One region of the Actinoplanes sp. NPDC000266 genome, then DNA from elsewhere that is predicted to be linked to it. Evidence: riboswitches for the same ligand, from Rfam matches in the RefSeq annotation. Region 1 holds a riboswitch; the other holds the start of a gene.

Region 1 (7,113 bases):
GCCCCGCGAGCGCGCCAAATACCAGGGCTACTTCCTGGCCGTCTTCGGCACCGCGAGCGTGCTCGGCCCGATCCTGGGCGGCTTCTTCGCCGGCGCCGACACCATCCTGTGGGTCGACGGCTGGCGCTGGGTCTTCTACCTGAACGTCCCGATCGGCATCGCGGCCATGGCCGTCGTGGCCCGGGTGCTGCACCTGCCGCACACCCGCGTCGACCACCGCATCGACTGGCCCGGGGCGCTCACCCTGATCATCGGCCTCGTCCCGCTGCTGACCGTCGCCGAGCAGGGCCGCGACTGGGGCTGGGACTCCGGCCGCGCCTTCGCGTGCTACATCATCGGCGCCCTCGGCCTGATCGGCTTCGTCCTGGCCGAGCGCGCCTACGGCGACGAGGCGCTGCTGCCGATCCGCCTGTTCCGCAACCGCACCATCGCGGTCGGCGCCACGTCCAGCACGATCCTCGGCATGGCCATGTTCGGCGGCCTGATGACCGTCCCGCTGTACCTGCAGATCGTGAAGGGCTCCTCGGCCACCATGGCCGGCCTGCAGATGATCCCGTTCGTCTTCGGCATCATGTCCGGCTCGATCATCTCCGGCCAGCTCATCGCCCGGACCGGCCGCTACCGCATCTTCCCGATCATCGGCAGCACGCTGATGGTGGCCGCGCTGGCCCTGTTCGCGACGATCGGCGCCGACACCCCGCTCTGGCGCACCATGCTGATCATGGTGCTGATGGGCCTGGGCCTGGGCGGCAACATGCAGCCCATGATCACCGCGGTGCAGAACGCGGTCTCCCCGCGCGAGATCGGCGTCGCCACCAGTTCGGTGACGTTCTTCCGCTCGATGGGCGGCACGCTGGGCACCGCCATCTTCCTGTCGGTCCTGTTCAACGTCCTGCCCGGCAAGATCAGCGACGCCTTCACGGCGGCCCGCGCCACGCCCGAGTTCCAGCAGGCCCTGGCCGACAACCCGGCCCAGGCACAGACCCTCCAGCAGGCCACGGCCGGCGGCGGCGACCTCAGCGACACGTCGTTCCTGACCAAGCTGTCGGACGTGATCGCCCACCCGTTCAAGGAGGGCTTCTCCGACGGCATCCAGGTGGTCTTCCTGCTGGCCCTGGCCGTCATGGTGATCGGCCTGATCGTCGTCTTCTTCCTGCCCGAGATCCCGCTGAGCCTCCGCTCGGCCCAGCAGCAGCGCGCCGACGACATCCTCGCCGCCGAGAACAGCGACGGCGTCCCCGGCGAGGTGGGCGCCGGCCCTCTTCGCGACAAAGCAGACACTTCAGATTCAACAGCCGTACCCGCCGGCAAGGACAAAGGCTGACCCCCAAGGTCAAGATCCGGATGTCGTAGCGGGGTGGTGGGTACAGACCGCAACTCCCGTCGAGGGCCCGGGCGGGGCGAGCAGGGCGCTGCGCGCCCAGAACGCTCACCCCACCCGGGCGACCTGCGTGAGTGGTCACCCTCAAAAACCACAAAACCGGCGCGCTCGGCAGCCTGTGGACAACCGCGATCCGTCCCAGGCCGGGGCAGTAGCGTTGCGGCATGGCTGTTGTGAAGATCAACGCGATTGACGTTCCCGAGGGCGCCGGCCCCGAGCTGGAGAAGCGCTTCGCCGCGCGACAGGGCGCCGTGGAAAACGCGCCCGGCTTCCTGTCGTTCGAGCTGCTGCGCCCGGTGGCCGGCGAGACCCGCTACTTCGTCTACACCCGCTGGGAAACCGAAGAGGCCTTCCAGGCCTGGTCGGCCGGCAGCGGCCGCGCGGCCCACTCGGGAGAGCGCGCGAAGCCGGTAGCCAGCGGCGCCTCCCTCCTGGAGTTCGACGTCGTCCAGCACGTCGAAAAGGCCTGAGGCCAAGCAGCGGCGAGAGGGCCTGACCGGGCAAGCACCGTCGAGAAGCCTGACAGTCAGGCGAAGCCCACAGGCCTGACGGTCAGGCGAAGCCCAGAAGCCTGACAATCAGGCGAAGCCCACAGGCCTGACGGTCAGGCGTTGCGGGCGGCCGCTGTCACGAGGCGGTCGGCTACGGCCTGGCGGTCCAGGCCCAGGCGCTGGGCGGTGTCGCGGAGGACGTCGTGTGCCTCGCGGACTCCGCAGCCCCGCTGGGCGATGATGACGCCGACGGCGTGGTCGATGGTGGCGCCGGCGCTCAGGGACTCGCGGCGGCGCAGCTCGTCCAGCAGGACCTCGGCCTGATTGGCCAGGGCCATGGCGGTCAGCAGACGGTCGGGGCCGGGGGCGCCGGGCTCGTCGAAGTACAGGCTGAGCGCGCCCACCTCGGCCCGGGGCAGATCGAGGGGTACGGCGGCGACCGCCCGTACGCCCTCGGCCCGGGCCGCCTCGGTCAGTTCGGGCCAGCGCTGGTCGTCGGCCAGGTCGGGGACGGTGACGAGGGTCCGCGTGCGTGCGGCCTCGAGGCCCGGCCCGGGGCTGCCCTGCGCGTACTGGAGGGCGTCCACAGCTTCGCCCGCGAGGCCGTGGCCGGCCTGGGTCACGGGGGCGCCCTCGCCGATCAGGGCGACCGAGCAGCGGATCGTGCCCGGCACCGCGCCCACGGTGAAGCCGGTCAGCCTCTCCAGGGCGGCGGTGAAGCCCTCGGCCGAGAGCAGCAGCGCCGACAGCTCGTGCAGCAAGCCCGCCAGTTCCAAGGGGTGCGGGCCGGCCGGGGGCGCGGGTGTGCGCGTACGCCCGGGCCGGGTCAGCACTCGGGCGGGGCCACGCTGCGGGGACGAAACCCGGCGATTTGGGGCAGGCACGCGGGGCATCCTGCCATGAGCATCGAAGAACACGTAAGTCTTGTGCCTCTACCGGGTGGTTTCGCCGGTCTGGGCGGCCTGTCCCGAACTGCGCCGCTCCAGGAACGAGTCCGGCGCCGCCCCGGGGTCGTCCTCGCGCTCGTCGGAGTCGGCGAGGATGGCTTCCGCCTGCACCTGCGGGTCCGCGCTTCCGCCGCCCGCCCGCTCCTCGGGGAGCAGATCGGCGGCGCGCTGCCCGATCCGGTCATCAGTCATAAGAGATCAAGTACCCATGGAACCCGCGCCCTCAAACAAAGGTGCGCCGCCCCCGGCGGACCGGGGACGGCGCGATGTCGGTGTGCAGGTCGCCTCGCGGCGAGTGGCTCATCACGGCTCCAGCCGAACGGTATTCCGTGAAGGCAATGGGTGAGGCCCGGGGACACTGGGCACACCGACATCTGCTCTCAACGGTCGGATCGCCGGCATGATTCCGTTAGGGGATGTGACGCCGGTCACAGCGTTTGTGGCGGCATGCGGCGGGTAGTCCTCGGGCCGTGAGCGATGACTTCCGTGAGCTGGACGCCTTCCTGGACGACGCCTTCGACGCGCAGGAGCGGCTGAGCAGCGCCGACCTCCAGCGCCGGGCGATCGCGGCCGATCTGCCGGCCACCGCCTTGACGCGGATCGACGCGCTGCCGGAGGGCGAGTACGCCCAGGACGAGGCGGCCGAGGCGCTGCGGATTCTCGAAGTCTGACAAGTCCCGTACGAGCCAAGGAGGGCGCGGACATGGAGCCGATCGGGGATCCGGACGAGCAGGAGGATTTCGCGGCCGAGCACGACGACACGGCCGTGGACGAGGAGATCACCGCGGATCGGGACGACAGCGAGACCGAGAGCCCTCAGGGGTGGTCCGGTCTCGACCGGGACGGACCACCCTGAGGGGACTCAGTCCTCTTCCGCGGCGTGCTTGGCGATGTCGTAGGCCATCTGAAGGAAGTCCGAGACCGCGGTGGCGGTCAGCGTCGTCGCGGCCAGGCGGGTCAGGCGCGGAGCCAGGACCAGGCCGCCGGTCAGGCCGGTGGCCACCCAGACCGCCAGGCAGAACGGGCACGTGATGAGCTCGCCGATGCCGTGCTTCAGGGAGCTGTGGTGGTCGCGGACCTCCTCGTTGAGCTCCGCCGCCCCGGCCGGCTCGGTGTACCGGGTGAACGGCGCCCTCAGCGGGCTGGTGACCGAGTCCTTGGCGATCAACCGGCTCAGCTTGTGGGTGGCGATCGACAACAGCGCCACGTCGCCCAGGGAGGGACGTTCCGGCGCGGGCTTCCCGGTGACCTTCGCGGCCGCGGCGAGACTCGCGGCCAGGGCGCCGAAAGCGCCCATGGCGGCCAGATATCCGGCGAGCGGCCGGTGTTCGTGGGGGGCGTACGACTGGCCGACGCGCGCCAGCCGGGCGCGCAGCGTCTCGGTCAAGGGGTTCTCCTAGCTAGAAGTCCTGGGTCAGCCGGTCCGGGTCGACCTCGCGGCCGGGATAGCGGGCCATGTATTCGGTCTCCAGCTCCGCGGTCCGCTTGAAGTGGTTGGCCAGGGCCGCGTCGGGGCCGTGGCGAAGGGTGGCGAACCGCGTGCGATAGAGGCTGGACAGCTCGCGGAAGAGGTCCTCGTCCGCGAGACCCGCTGGATCGATCCCGTTCTCCATGAGGGGACGGTTGCCCATGCGGGCGGAGGTCAAACCCGCGCCGGTACGCTCAAGGGCATGAAGGGCCTGTGGACTCCGGCGTGGATCGCCCGGCACGTCCTGGCGCTGGTCCTGTTCTTCGGGTGCCTGGTGCTGGGCTGGTGGCAGTTCAGCCGCGCGACCGGTGGAAACGCGATCAGCTGGGGCTACATGTTCGAGTGGCCGGTCTTCGCGGGCTTCGTCGTCTTCCTCTGGTGGCGCGAGGTGCAGCTGGCCCGGCGCAAGCTCGACCCGGCGCGGGCCGGCGAGCCGGAGCCCGAGAGGCTCCCAGGTACGGCTGTTACCGTCGGCCGGCCGGTCCGGGTGGCCGTGCGTCCCGCCGCGGACGCCGACGACGCCGAGACGACCGCCTACAACGACTATCTGGCCTGGTTGAACGAACATCCGGGCGCCCGCCCGGGCGACTACCCCGGCCGGAAATAGAGACAGAAGAAGGACGTGCCACTGTGCAGGGTGCCCTGACCCGCTACCGGATCATCGCCTACATCGTCGGCGTGGGGCTGCTCGCGCTCGTGGTGGTCGGCATGCCGCTGAAATACCTGGCCGACAACGACACCGTGGTCGCGGTGGTCGGCCCGGCGCACGGCTTCCTCTTCATGGTCTACCTCGTCCTCACCTTCGACCTCTCGCGCCGGGCCGGCTGGGAGTTCCCGCGCATGGTCGCCGTGATGCTGGCCGGCACCATCCCGTTCCTGTCCTTCTGGGTCGAGCGCAAGGTGAGCAAGCAGTGGATTCCGCAGCGTGAGGCGGAGCTTGCGAATAGTCCGGCTTGAGAGGCAGCATCAACACATTGTCCTTGCCGAATGACTATGTGTTATCGGGATCAATGACGCAAAGCGGTACGCAGTCTTAAATCACTCTGTGACCGCTTGCATTTGATGTTTCCCCCGATAAGTTAATGCGGTTGGTCCGGTCCGCAGCCACTCCCCTCGGTGGCGCCGGCCAGCGCCGCCCAATCCTTCGCGGCGACGCCCCGCTCTCCCCCGAGCGGATCGCGGCCCGTGACGGAGCCGGGGAACCGCGTATTTGGGGTGAATCCGCGAAACTGCGGTAGCGCCTTCTTCCAGCGCGAACCCGACAGCTAACCCGGTAGGCGGCCAAGCGGAAGAAAGGCCACTAAACCGGTGCCACACCTCCGTACGAGGCTTCGGGTGCTCGCCGTCGCGGCCATGGCAGTCGCGATGACCGGGTCTCTGGCGACAGCCGCCCACGCGGCTCCGTCCACGAGCGAGCTCACCAAGAAGATCGAGGCGGCGTCCAACCAGCTCGAGGACATCACCGAGAACTACAACAAGATGAACATCAGCCTGAAGAAGACGATCGCGGACGAGAAGAAGCTCGCGGCGTCTCTGGCTCCCGCCCAGGCGGCGCTCAAGACCGCGAGTGCCCGGGTCGGCACTCTCGCCGCGACGTCGTACATGCAGGGCCGGGTCGGGCCGATGACCGCGCTGCTGTCCGGTGAAGGGCAGGACGACCTGGTCGACAAGATCAACTACCTCGACCAGATCTCGCGGGCCAACCAGCGGGACATCGACTCGTACACCGAGGCGACCCAGAACTTCAGCGCCCGTCAGGCCGCCCTCAAGGCCACCCAGGCCAAGCAGACCGCTCAGGTCAACGCGCTGGCCGCCCGCAAGACGACCATCCAGAAAGACATCAAGAAGCTGATGGCCATGCGCACCGAGGCCTACGGCCAGGCGCAGGAGTCCACCTCGAAGTACACGGGCACGGTTCCCAACCTGCCGGGCTCGGCCGGCAAGGCGGTCGCCTTCGCCTATAACCAGCTCGGTGAGGCGTACGAGTTCGGCGCGGACGGCCCCGGCACCTGGGACTGCTCGGGCCTGACCTCCGGCGCGTGGGCCGCGGCGGGCAAGTCGCTGCCGCACAACACCGAGGCCCAGTGGGGCGTGGTCGCCCACATCAGCCGATCCCAGCTGCAGGCCGGCGATCTGGTGTTCTACCGAAGTCTCGGGCACGTGGCGATCTACGTGGGCGGCGGCATGATCATCCATGCTCCGCACACCGGATCGGTGGTCAAGAAAGTCTCGATCGACATCATGTCGCCGTACGGCTACGGGCGCGTCAAGTAGCGTCAGGCACAGCAAAGGCCGGTACCCCGATCGGGTACCGGCCTTTCGTGTCTAGTGAGCGGGGGGAATTTGTCAGGCGGCCTGGAGGCCCTCGGCCCGGGCCAGCTCGCGGAGCCGGCCGAGCGCCTGGATCTCGAGCTGGCGGATGCGCTCACGGCTGAGCGAGAAGCGCGAGGCCACCTCGGTCAGCGAGTGCTCGCGGCCGTCCTCGAGGCCGTAACGGGCCCGCATGATGCCGGCCGAACGGTCGTCGAGGTGGTTGAGCAGACCCTCGATGCGCTGACGCTCGAGCGCGGTGAGAACGATGTCCTCAGGCGACGGGGCGTCGCTGTCGGCGACCAGGTCGCCGAGGTTGGTGTCGCCGTCGTCGCCGACCGGCGTGTCGAGGGACACCGTGTCCTGCGCCCAGCGGGTGAGCTCGTTGACCCGCTCGACGGTGACGCCCAGGGCCGCCGCGACCTGCTCGGGCTCGGGGTCGCCGCCCAGCTCACGGACGAGCTGACGGGTCACGTTGCGCATCCGGTTGACGTCCTCGACCAGGTGCACGGGCAG
Region 2 (7,113 bases), on a different contig from region 1:
ACGAGTCGCTGGCGTACCTCGACATCGGCGCCACCGCCATCGTGATCGACGAGCTGGGCCCGGCGGCCCCCAAGGACGTGGAGGAGCCGGGCGCCTTCCGCAAGCTCAGCGGGGCCCTCCAGCGCCGGCTCAGCGGCCGCGGGGGCGCCACCGCGGTGCAGACCCGCGAGGCGGAGTCGCACAACGTGCTCGACCCGGGCCGGCACTCCCGCCGGACGGCCGAGCTGGCGGTCCGGCTCGCGCCCTACCCGGCGATCTCGCCGGGCCATCCGCTCAACATCGCGGTGCGGATGGACGCCCTGCACTTCTTCGACGGCCGGGGCGCGCGCATCGACGTGGGTTGGCGCTAGCGGGTTGTTTCGCGGCCGCGTGGTGCAACTGGCGCGGCACACCGCGTAGGCTGCCTCACGGTGGAGGAGAGATTGGGCCAGAGAGTGCGTTCGGCTCCGGGCGTGGAGTCGCCGGGCACGGCCGTCCCTCCACCGGGTGCCACGCCTCATCTGCTCGACCGCCGGTTCGTCCGTGACGAGATCGCCCTCGTGCGGCACGAGGTGACGGCCCGGATGCGTGGGGCGGGGCTGTCCGGCGACCGGCTCCAGGGCTTCGTCCTGGCCGTCAACGAAATTGTCACAAACGTGGTGCTGCACGCCGGCGGTCACGGCCGGCTGCTGCTGTGGGAGGCCGGTGGCTCGGCCTGGTGCTCGGTGACGGATTCCGGACCGGGCATCCCGGCGAGATATCTGTCCGCTCCCGAGGTTCCCGAGACCTATGAGGTGGGTGGACGTGGCATCTGGCTGGCTTATCAGCTCTGCGACGAGGTGACCGTCGCGACCGGGCCGATCGGTACCACGATCGGCTTGCGGATCGAACTTTGAACAGCGTGTAAACCACCGGACGAATGTGAAGGTGCCCTTCCGGGCTCATGGGCCGCGCGGTGCGACTACATTAGGCCGGTGCTCGGACTACCTCCTCACGTGACCGCATGCCTTTTCGATCTTGACGGCGTGCTCACGCAGACCGCCCTTGTGCACAATGCTGCGTGGAAGCAGACGTTCGACACCTTTCTGAAGGCGTGGTCGGCGCAGCACGATCAGGAATTCGTGCCGTTCGACTCCGGCGCCGACTATCACCAGTACGTCGACGGCCGGCCACGAGCCGACGGCGTCCGCACGTTCCTGGCGTCCCGAGGCATCACCCTGCCCGAGGGCACCCCGGACGACGGTCCCGACCTGCTGACCGTGAACGGCCTCGGCAACCGTAAGAACATCCTCGTGCTCCAGAAGATCCAAGAGGGCGCCGTCCAGGTCTACGAGGGCTCCGTGGAGTACCTCAAGGCCGCCCAGCAGGCCGGCCTGCGCCGTGCCGTCGTCTCGGCCAGCGCCAACTGCAAGGACGTCCTCGAGGCGGCCGGCATCGCCGACCTGATTGAAGTTCGCGTGGATGGGGTAACCGCCCGCGAGCAGGGACTGCCGGGCAAGCCGGCACCCGACACATTCCTCTACGCGGCCAAGCAGCTCGGGCTCGACCCGCAGAGCTGCGCCGTCTACGAGGACGCCCTGGCCGGTGTCGCCGCCGGTCGCGCGGGAGCCTTCGGCATCGTGATCGGTGTCGACCGTGTGGGTCAGTCTCAGGCCCTTCTGGACAACGGGGCCGACGTTGTGGTTTCGGATCTGTCCGAACTCCTGACGCGTTAGTGCACGTACTCCATAAAGACTTTTCTCCTTCCTCATAGGTACGAGAGGCACCACCGTGATCCGTGAACGGGCTTATCCCGTGGACCCTTGGCACATCCGGGAGACTCGCCTCGACCTGGATCTGCTGGCCCAGTCCGAGTCGGTGTTCGCGCTGAGCAACGGGCATATCGGGATCCGCGGAAATCTGGACGAGGGTGAGCCGCACGGCTTGCCGGGCACTTATCTGAACTCGTTCTACGAGCTGCGCCCACTGCCGTATGCCGAGGCCGGGTACGGCTTCCCGGAGTCGGGGCAGACGATGGTCAACGTGACCAACGCCAAGTTGATGCGGCTGCTGGTCGACGACGAGCCGTTCGACGTGCGTTATGGCGAGCTGCGCTCCCACGAACGCGTGCTCGACCTGCGGGCGGGCACGCTGGAGCGCACCGTCGAGTGGGTGTCGCCGTCCGGGCAGGCCATCCGGGTCCGCACCGTGCGCATGGTGTCGTTCACCCAGCGCTCCGTCGTGGCGTTCCTGTACGAGGTGGAGCCGCTGGACAGCACGGCCCGGCTGATCCTGCAGTCCGAGCTGGTGGCCAACGAGCAGCTCCCGGCCATGAGCAAGGACCCGCGGGTGGCGGCCGTGCTGGATCACCCGCTGCAGTCCGAGGAAGTCCTCGAGCAGCGCACCGGCGGTCTGCTGGTACACCGCACCAAAGCCTCCGACCTGCGGATGGCCGCGGCCATGGAGCACCTGGTGGAGACGCCGGGCAAGCACGCGGTGACCACCGAAGGACACCCGGACTGGCTGCGCACCACGGTGGCCTGCAAGCTGGAGCCGGGCCAGAAACTGCGGGTCGTCAAGATCGCCGCGTACGGCTGGTCCAGCCACCGCTCGCTGCCGGCCGTGCGTGACCAGGTCGGCGCGGCCCTGGCGTCGGCCCGGCTGGATGGCTGGGAGGGCCTGGTCGACGCCCAGCGCGAATACCTGGACGCCTTCTGGGACCACTCCGACGTTCGCGTCGAGGGCGACCCGGAGGTGCAGCAGGCGGTCCGCTTCGGGCTGTTCCACACACTGCAGGCCGGTGCCCGGGCCGAGCAGCGCCCGATCGGCTCCAAGGGCCTGTCCGGCCCCGGCTACGACGGCCACACGTTCTGGGACGCCGAGACCTTCGTGCTGCCCGCGCTGACGTACACCCAGCCCAGCGCGGCGGCCGACGTGCTGCGGTGGCGGCACTCGACGCTCGACCTGGCCCGGGAGCGTGCGCAGACCCTCGGCCTGCAGGGTGCCGCGTTCCCGTGGCGGACCATCCGGGGGCAGGAGTGCTCGGCCTACTGGCCGGCCGGCACCGCGGGCTTCCACATCGGCGCCGACATCGCCGACGCCGTGCGGCGCTACGTGCAGGCCACCGGGGATTACGACTTCGAGCGTGAGTACGGCCTCGAGCTGCTGGTCGAGACGGCCCGGCTGTGGCGCTCGCTCGGGCACCACGACCGGCACGGCCGCTTCCACATCGACGGCGTGACCGGCCCCGACGAGTACACAGCCGTGGTCGACGACAACATCTACACCAACCTGCTGGCCCAGCAGAACCTGCTGACCGCGGCCGACGCGGCCAAGCGTCACCCCGACCTGGCCCGCAAGCTCGGCGTCGACGACGAGGAGACGGCGAGCTGGCGTGACGCGGCGGCCTCGGTCCACATCCCGTACGACCGGGAGCTCGGGGTGCACCAGCAGTCGGAGGGCTTCACCCGGCTCCAGGAGTGGGACTTCGAGAACACCCCGCCCGAGGCGTACCCGCTGCTGCTCAACTACCCGTACTTCGACCTGTACCGCAAGCAGGTGGTCAAGCAGGCCGACCTGGTGATGGCCATGTACGTGCGCGGTGACGCGTTCACGCCGGAGGAGAAGGCGCGCAACTTCGCCTACTACGAGGCCCGGACCGTCCGCGACTCGTCGCTGTCGGCCTGCATCCAGGCCGTGATGGCGGCCGAGACGGGTCACCTGGAGCTGGCGCACGACTATCTGGGCGAGGCCGCCCTGATGGACCTGCACGATCTGCACCAGAACTCGCGCGACGGGCTGCACATCGCGTCGCTGGCCGGCACGTGGATCTCGCTGGTGGCCGGCCTCGGCGGCATGCGTGACTTCAACGGCCAGCTGTCGTTCGCGCCGCGGCTGCCCAGCCGGATCAACGCGCTGGACTTCTCGCTGCTGTGGCGGGGCCTTCGCCTGCGGGTGAACGTGACCCCCGAGGAGGTCACGTACTCGCTGCGCAACGGTGGCGGCTCGGCCCGGCTGGTGCTGCTGCACCACGGCAAGGAGGTCGAGGTGACCCAGGTCAAGCCGGTGACCGTGCCCAACCCGGCGCCGTCGCAGGTCGGCCCGGCCCCGACCCAGCCCGCCGGGCGGGCCCCGGTGCGCCGCGCCACCGCCTGACAACAGCAAAGAAGAGGCCCCGGTCATCGCGACCGGGGCCTCTTCGTAGGTCTTTTAAAGCATCGACACGTGCACGTGGTCGGTGTGGGCGCTGGGCCCGTGATAGGCCCTCCACTCGCCCTCGGAGGGGAACCAGATCTGCTTGTACCAGATCACGTAATAGATGCCGAGCCGATCCGCGTTGCGGACCAGGAACGCCATCAGGTTGTTCCCGTATTCCTTCATGTCCGCGTTGTGCGCGACCGCGAAGCCGCTGTCCTGCAACGACCAGTCGCAGGCCCGGCCCTTCGGATGCTCGAACGGGCCGCCGTCGCGGTGACAGCCCACGAATCTGTCGAAGCCCGCCTTCTGCGTCTCTTTCAGCATGTTCAATGTGCGGGCGGTGATGCAGCCGCTGGTCGTCGGATCCTTCACCGTGCACGACTCGGGCGAGAAACCGCCCTCGGAATTGCGCGGCGCGGGTTTCGCCTTCGGCGATTGGGCGAGCACGTGGCCCTGGGTGAGGCCTTCGCCGCCGACCAGGTTGAGGGCCTGGTTGGCCGCCTCTTTCTGCTTCTTCATCGCGACCAGGTTGGTCTGCTGCTTCTTGACCTCGGCGTCCAGCGCCACCTTGGACTTGGTGACCTCGTCGATCGCCTTGTTGAGCTCGGCGAGCTTCCGGTCGTGCTCGGTGTTGATCTCTTCGAGCGACATGGCCCGGGCCAGGAAGTCGTCCGAGCCCTTGCTGCTGAGCAGGAAGCTGGCCGCGTTCAGCTGGCCGAACCGGTACTGCTGGTTGGCGATCGCGTTGACCTCGGGAATCAACTCGTTGCGCCGCGCCTCGGCCGTCTTGATCTTGCCGGCCAGGGCCTTCTGCGCGGCCGTCGACTTGGCCACGGCGCCCTTGGCCTGGACGAACCGGCGGTTGGAGGACTCGATCAGCTCGTCGAGAGTCTGGTTTTCTTTGCCGGCCGACTCGTCCGGGGCCGCGGAGGTTCCGTCGCCGGGCTCGGCGTAGGCCGGAGAGAGGGGCGAGGCCAGGAAAGCGACAGAAACGATCGGCGCCAGGGCAAGCATCAGCCACCGGCGGGGTCGTACGGTCATGCAGGTTCCTTCCGGTTAACCGCCGACCGGGTTAGCTGACGGGTTCGGGACGGAAGCGATCCCTACCGCTGACGCGGATGCACCCCATGACTGACCTGGTTCCCCGGCTCGCCTCACGGCGATTGGGCGGTGGCCGCCGGCACCTCGGGGGCGGTGCCTGGTTGGGCGGGCCGGCGGCCAGTTTACCCGAGAACAAGACAGGCTTCAGGCCTCGCGAAACAGTATTCGCGTGTTCCACCTGTGACATTGAGTAATTGCGACTACAGTGCGTCGCCATTCAATTGCGTCGCGTGTGATAACTGTCGATCGTTCGATGTCTTCGGTATGGTCGGTGCCGGTCCCCACCCCCAGGGGATCGCCGCCTAATCGTTTCCGGACGAGCCGGGGAACCAATCTTTCCGGGGTGAATCCGCGCCAGCGGTAGGGATCAACTTCCGTCCCGAACCCGTCAGCTAACTCGGTCGGCGGCCGACGGAAGGAACAGGTGTGCGGCAGAAGACTGTCCGGCGACGATTGGCAGCCACCCTGGCGATGCTCGTCGCGATTTCTGGCCTCGCCTTAGCGGTGGCCGCCCCGGCGTCAGCCGCGCCGGGCGACACGGGTGACGACGGCGAGGGCGCCCCCAAGACCCTCATCCAGCAGCTCGAAGCCGCCTCCAAGGGTTTCGTCGAGGCCAAGGAGGCGCTGGAGCGGTCGCGCAAGCGCCAGACCCAGCTCGCCGACAAGCTCAAGGAGCTCGACAAGCAGATCGCCCCGCGCCAGGCCGCGCTGGACGACATCATCCAGCAGTCGTACCGCACCGGGCGCCTCGGCCCGATGAGCGCGCTGCTCTCGGCCGGCTCGTCCGAGGGCTTCCTCGACCGGGCCGAGACGCTCGAGACGATCGCGGTCAAGGAGAACGCGGCGGTGGCGGCGCTCAAGACCACCCGCGACGCCCAGCAGGCGGCCAAGGTCGCCATCGACACCGAGGTGCGCAACGAACAGAAGCAGGTCGCCCTCATGGCCAAGCGCAAGACGCAGGCCGAGAGCGCCCTGAAGGCGGCGAACACCGGCGGGGACGACAAGACCGGCGAGGACGCCCCGCAGGCCAGTGACAAGGCGGTCAGCTCCTCCAGCAAGCAGAAGGCGGGCGCGGCGCCACGCGACTCCGACGGCTCCCTGCCGTCCGAGAGCTGCACCGAGCCCGACCCGACCACCAGCGGGTGCCTGAGCCCTCGTACGCTCAACGCCCTCAAGCAGGCGCAGGCGGACGGCTTCACCCGTTTCGTCGCCTGTTTCCGCGAGCAGAACAGCGGTGAGCACCCCAAGGGCAAAGCCTGCGACTTCGCCGCCGACAAGAACGGTTTCGGCGGCGTCGCCACGGGGGCCAGCAAGACGTACGGCACCAATCTCGCGAACTACTTCATCAACAACGCGGACCGGCTGGGCGTGCTCTACGTCATCTGGTTCGAGCGCATCTGGCTGCCGAGCAGCGGCTGGAAGGCGTACACCCGAGGAAACGGCGACCCTTCCAGCGACCACACGAACCACGTGCATCTTTCAATGCGGTGATCTTTTCAGGGAGTGCGGGACCTACTTGCGTACGTAGGTCTCGTACTCCTTCAAGACATCGTCGGTGGGACCGTCGGCGCGGATCACGCCCGATTCCAGCCAGATCGACCGCTCGCAGGTGTCGCGGATCGACTGCTCGCTGTGGCTGACCAGGAAGACCGTGCCGGCCTCCTCGCGCAGGTCACGCACCCGCTGCTCGCTGCGCTTGCGGAATTTCGCGTCACCGGTGGCCAGCGCCTCGTCGATCAGCAGCACGTCGTGCTTCTTGGCGGCGGCGATCGAGAAGCGCAGCCGGGCCGCCATGCCGGAGGAGTACGTCTTCATCGGCAGCGAGCTGAAGTCGCCCCGCTCGTCGATGCCGGAGAA

What was found. A riboswitch is a leader RNA that binds a small molecule or an ion and turns the genes downstream of it on or off. The one in region 1 is predicted to bind cyclic di-AMP.
Region 2: linked by a shared signal. The riboswitch ahead of ACFY36_RS26385 (coiled-coil domain-containing protein) and the one ahead of ACFY36_RS45480 (C40 family peptidase) in region 1 are both predicted to bind cyclic di-AMP.

What each region holds. Positions count from the first base shown of each region.
Region 1 is NZ_JBIAZI010000016.1:101,271-108,383, reverse strand. Features, by position in the region: gene ACFY36_RS45530 (MDR family MFS transporter) at 1-1,324, shown strand, start outside; gene ACFY36_RS45525 (antibiotic biosynthesis monooxygenase family protein) at 1,546-1,851, shown strand; gene ACFY36_RS45520 (ANTAR domain-containing protein) at 1,986-2,765, opposite strand; gene ACFY36_RS45515 (hypothetical protein) at 2,805-3,011, opposite strand; gene ACFY36_RS45510 (hypothetical protein) at 3,290-3,490, shown strand; gene ACFY36_RS45505 (hypothetical protein) at 3,523-3,675, shown strand; gene ACFY36_RS45500 (DUF1360 domain-containing protein) at 3,682-4,206, opposite strand; gene ACFY36_RS45495 (DUF6158 family protein) at 4,220-4,450, opposite strand; gene ACFY36_RS45490 (hypothetical protein) at 4,490-4,894, shown strand; gene ACFY36_RS45485 (DUF3817 domain-containing protein) at 4,918-5,244, shown strand; cyclic di-AMP (ydaO/yuaA leader) riboswitch at 5,455-5,582, shown strand; gene ACFY36_RS45480 (C40 family peptidase) at 5,653-6,561, shown strand; gene ACFY36_RS45475 (sigma-70 family RNA polymerase sigma factor) at 6,634-7,113, opposite strand, start outside.
Region 2 is NZ_JBIAZI010000006.1:461,666-468,778, reverse strand. Features, by position in the region: gene ACFY36_RS26410 (ABC transporter ATP-binding protein) at 1-350, shown strand, start outside; gene ACFY36_RS26405 (ATP-binding protein) at 411-875, shown strand; gene ACFY36_RS26400 (beta-phosphoglucomutase family hydrolase) at 954-1,694, shown strand; gene ACFY36_RS26395 (glycoside hydrolase family 65 protein) at 1,750-4,113, shown strand; gene ACFY36_RS26390 (coiled-coil domain-containing protein) at 4,168-5,196, opposite strand; cyclic di-AMP (ydaO/yuaA leader) riboswitch at 5,202-5,335, opposite strand; cyclic di-AMP (ydaO/yuaA leader) riboswitch at 5,546-5,679, shown strand; gene ACFY36_RS26385 (coiled-coil domain-containing protein) at 5,728-6,747, shown strand; gene ACFY36_RS26380 (ABC transporter ATP-binding protein) at 6,769-7,113, opposite strand, start outside.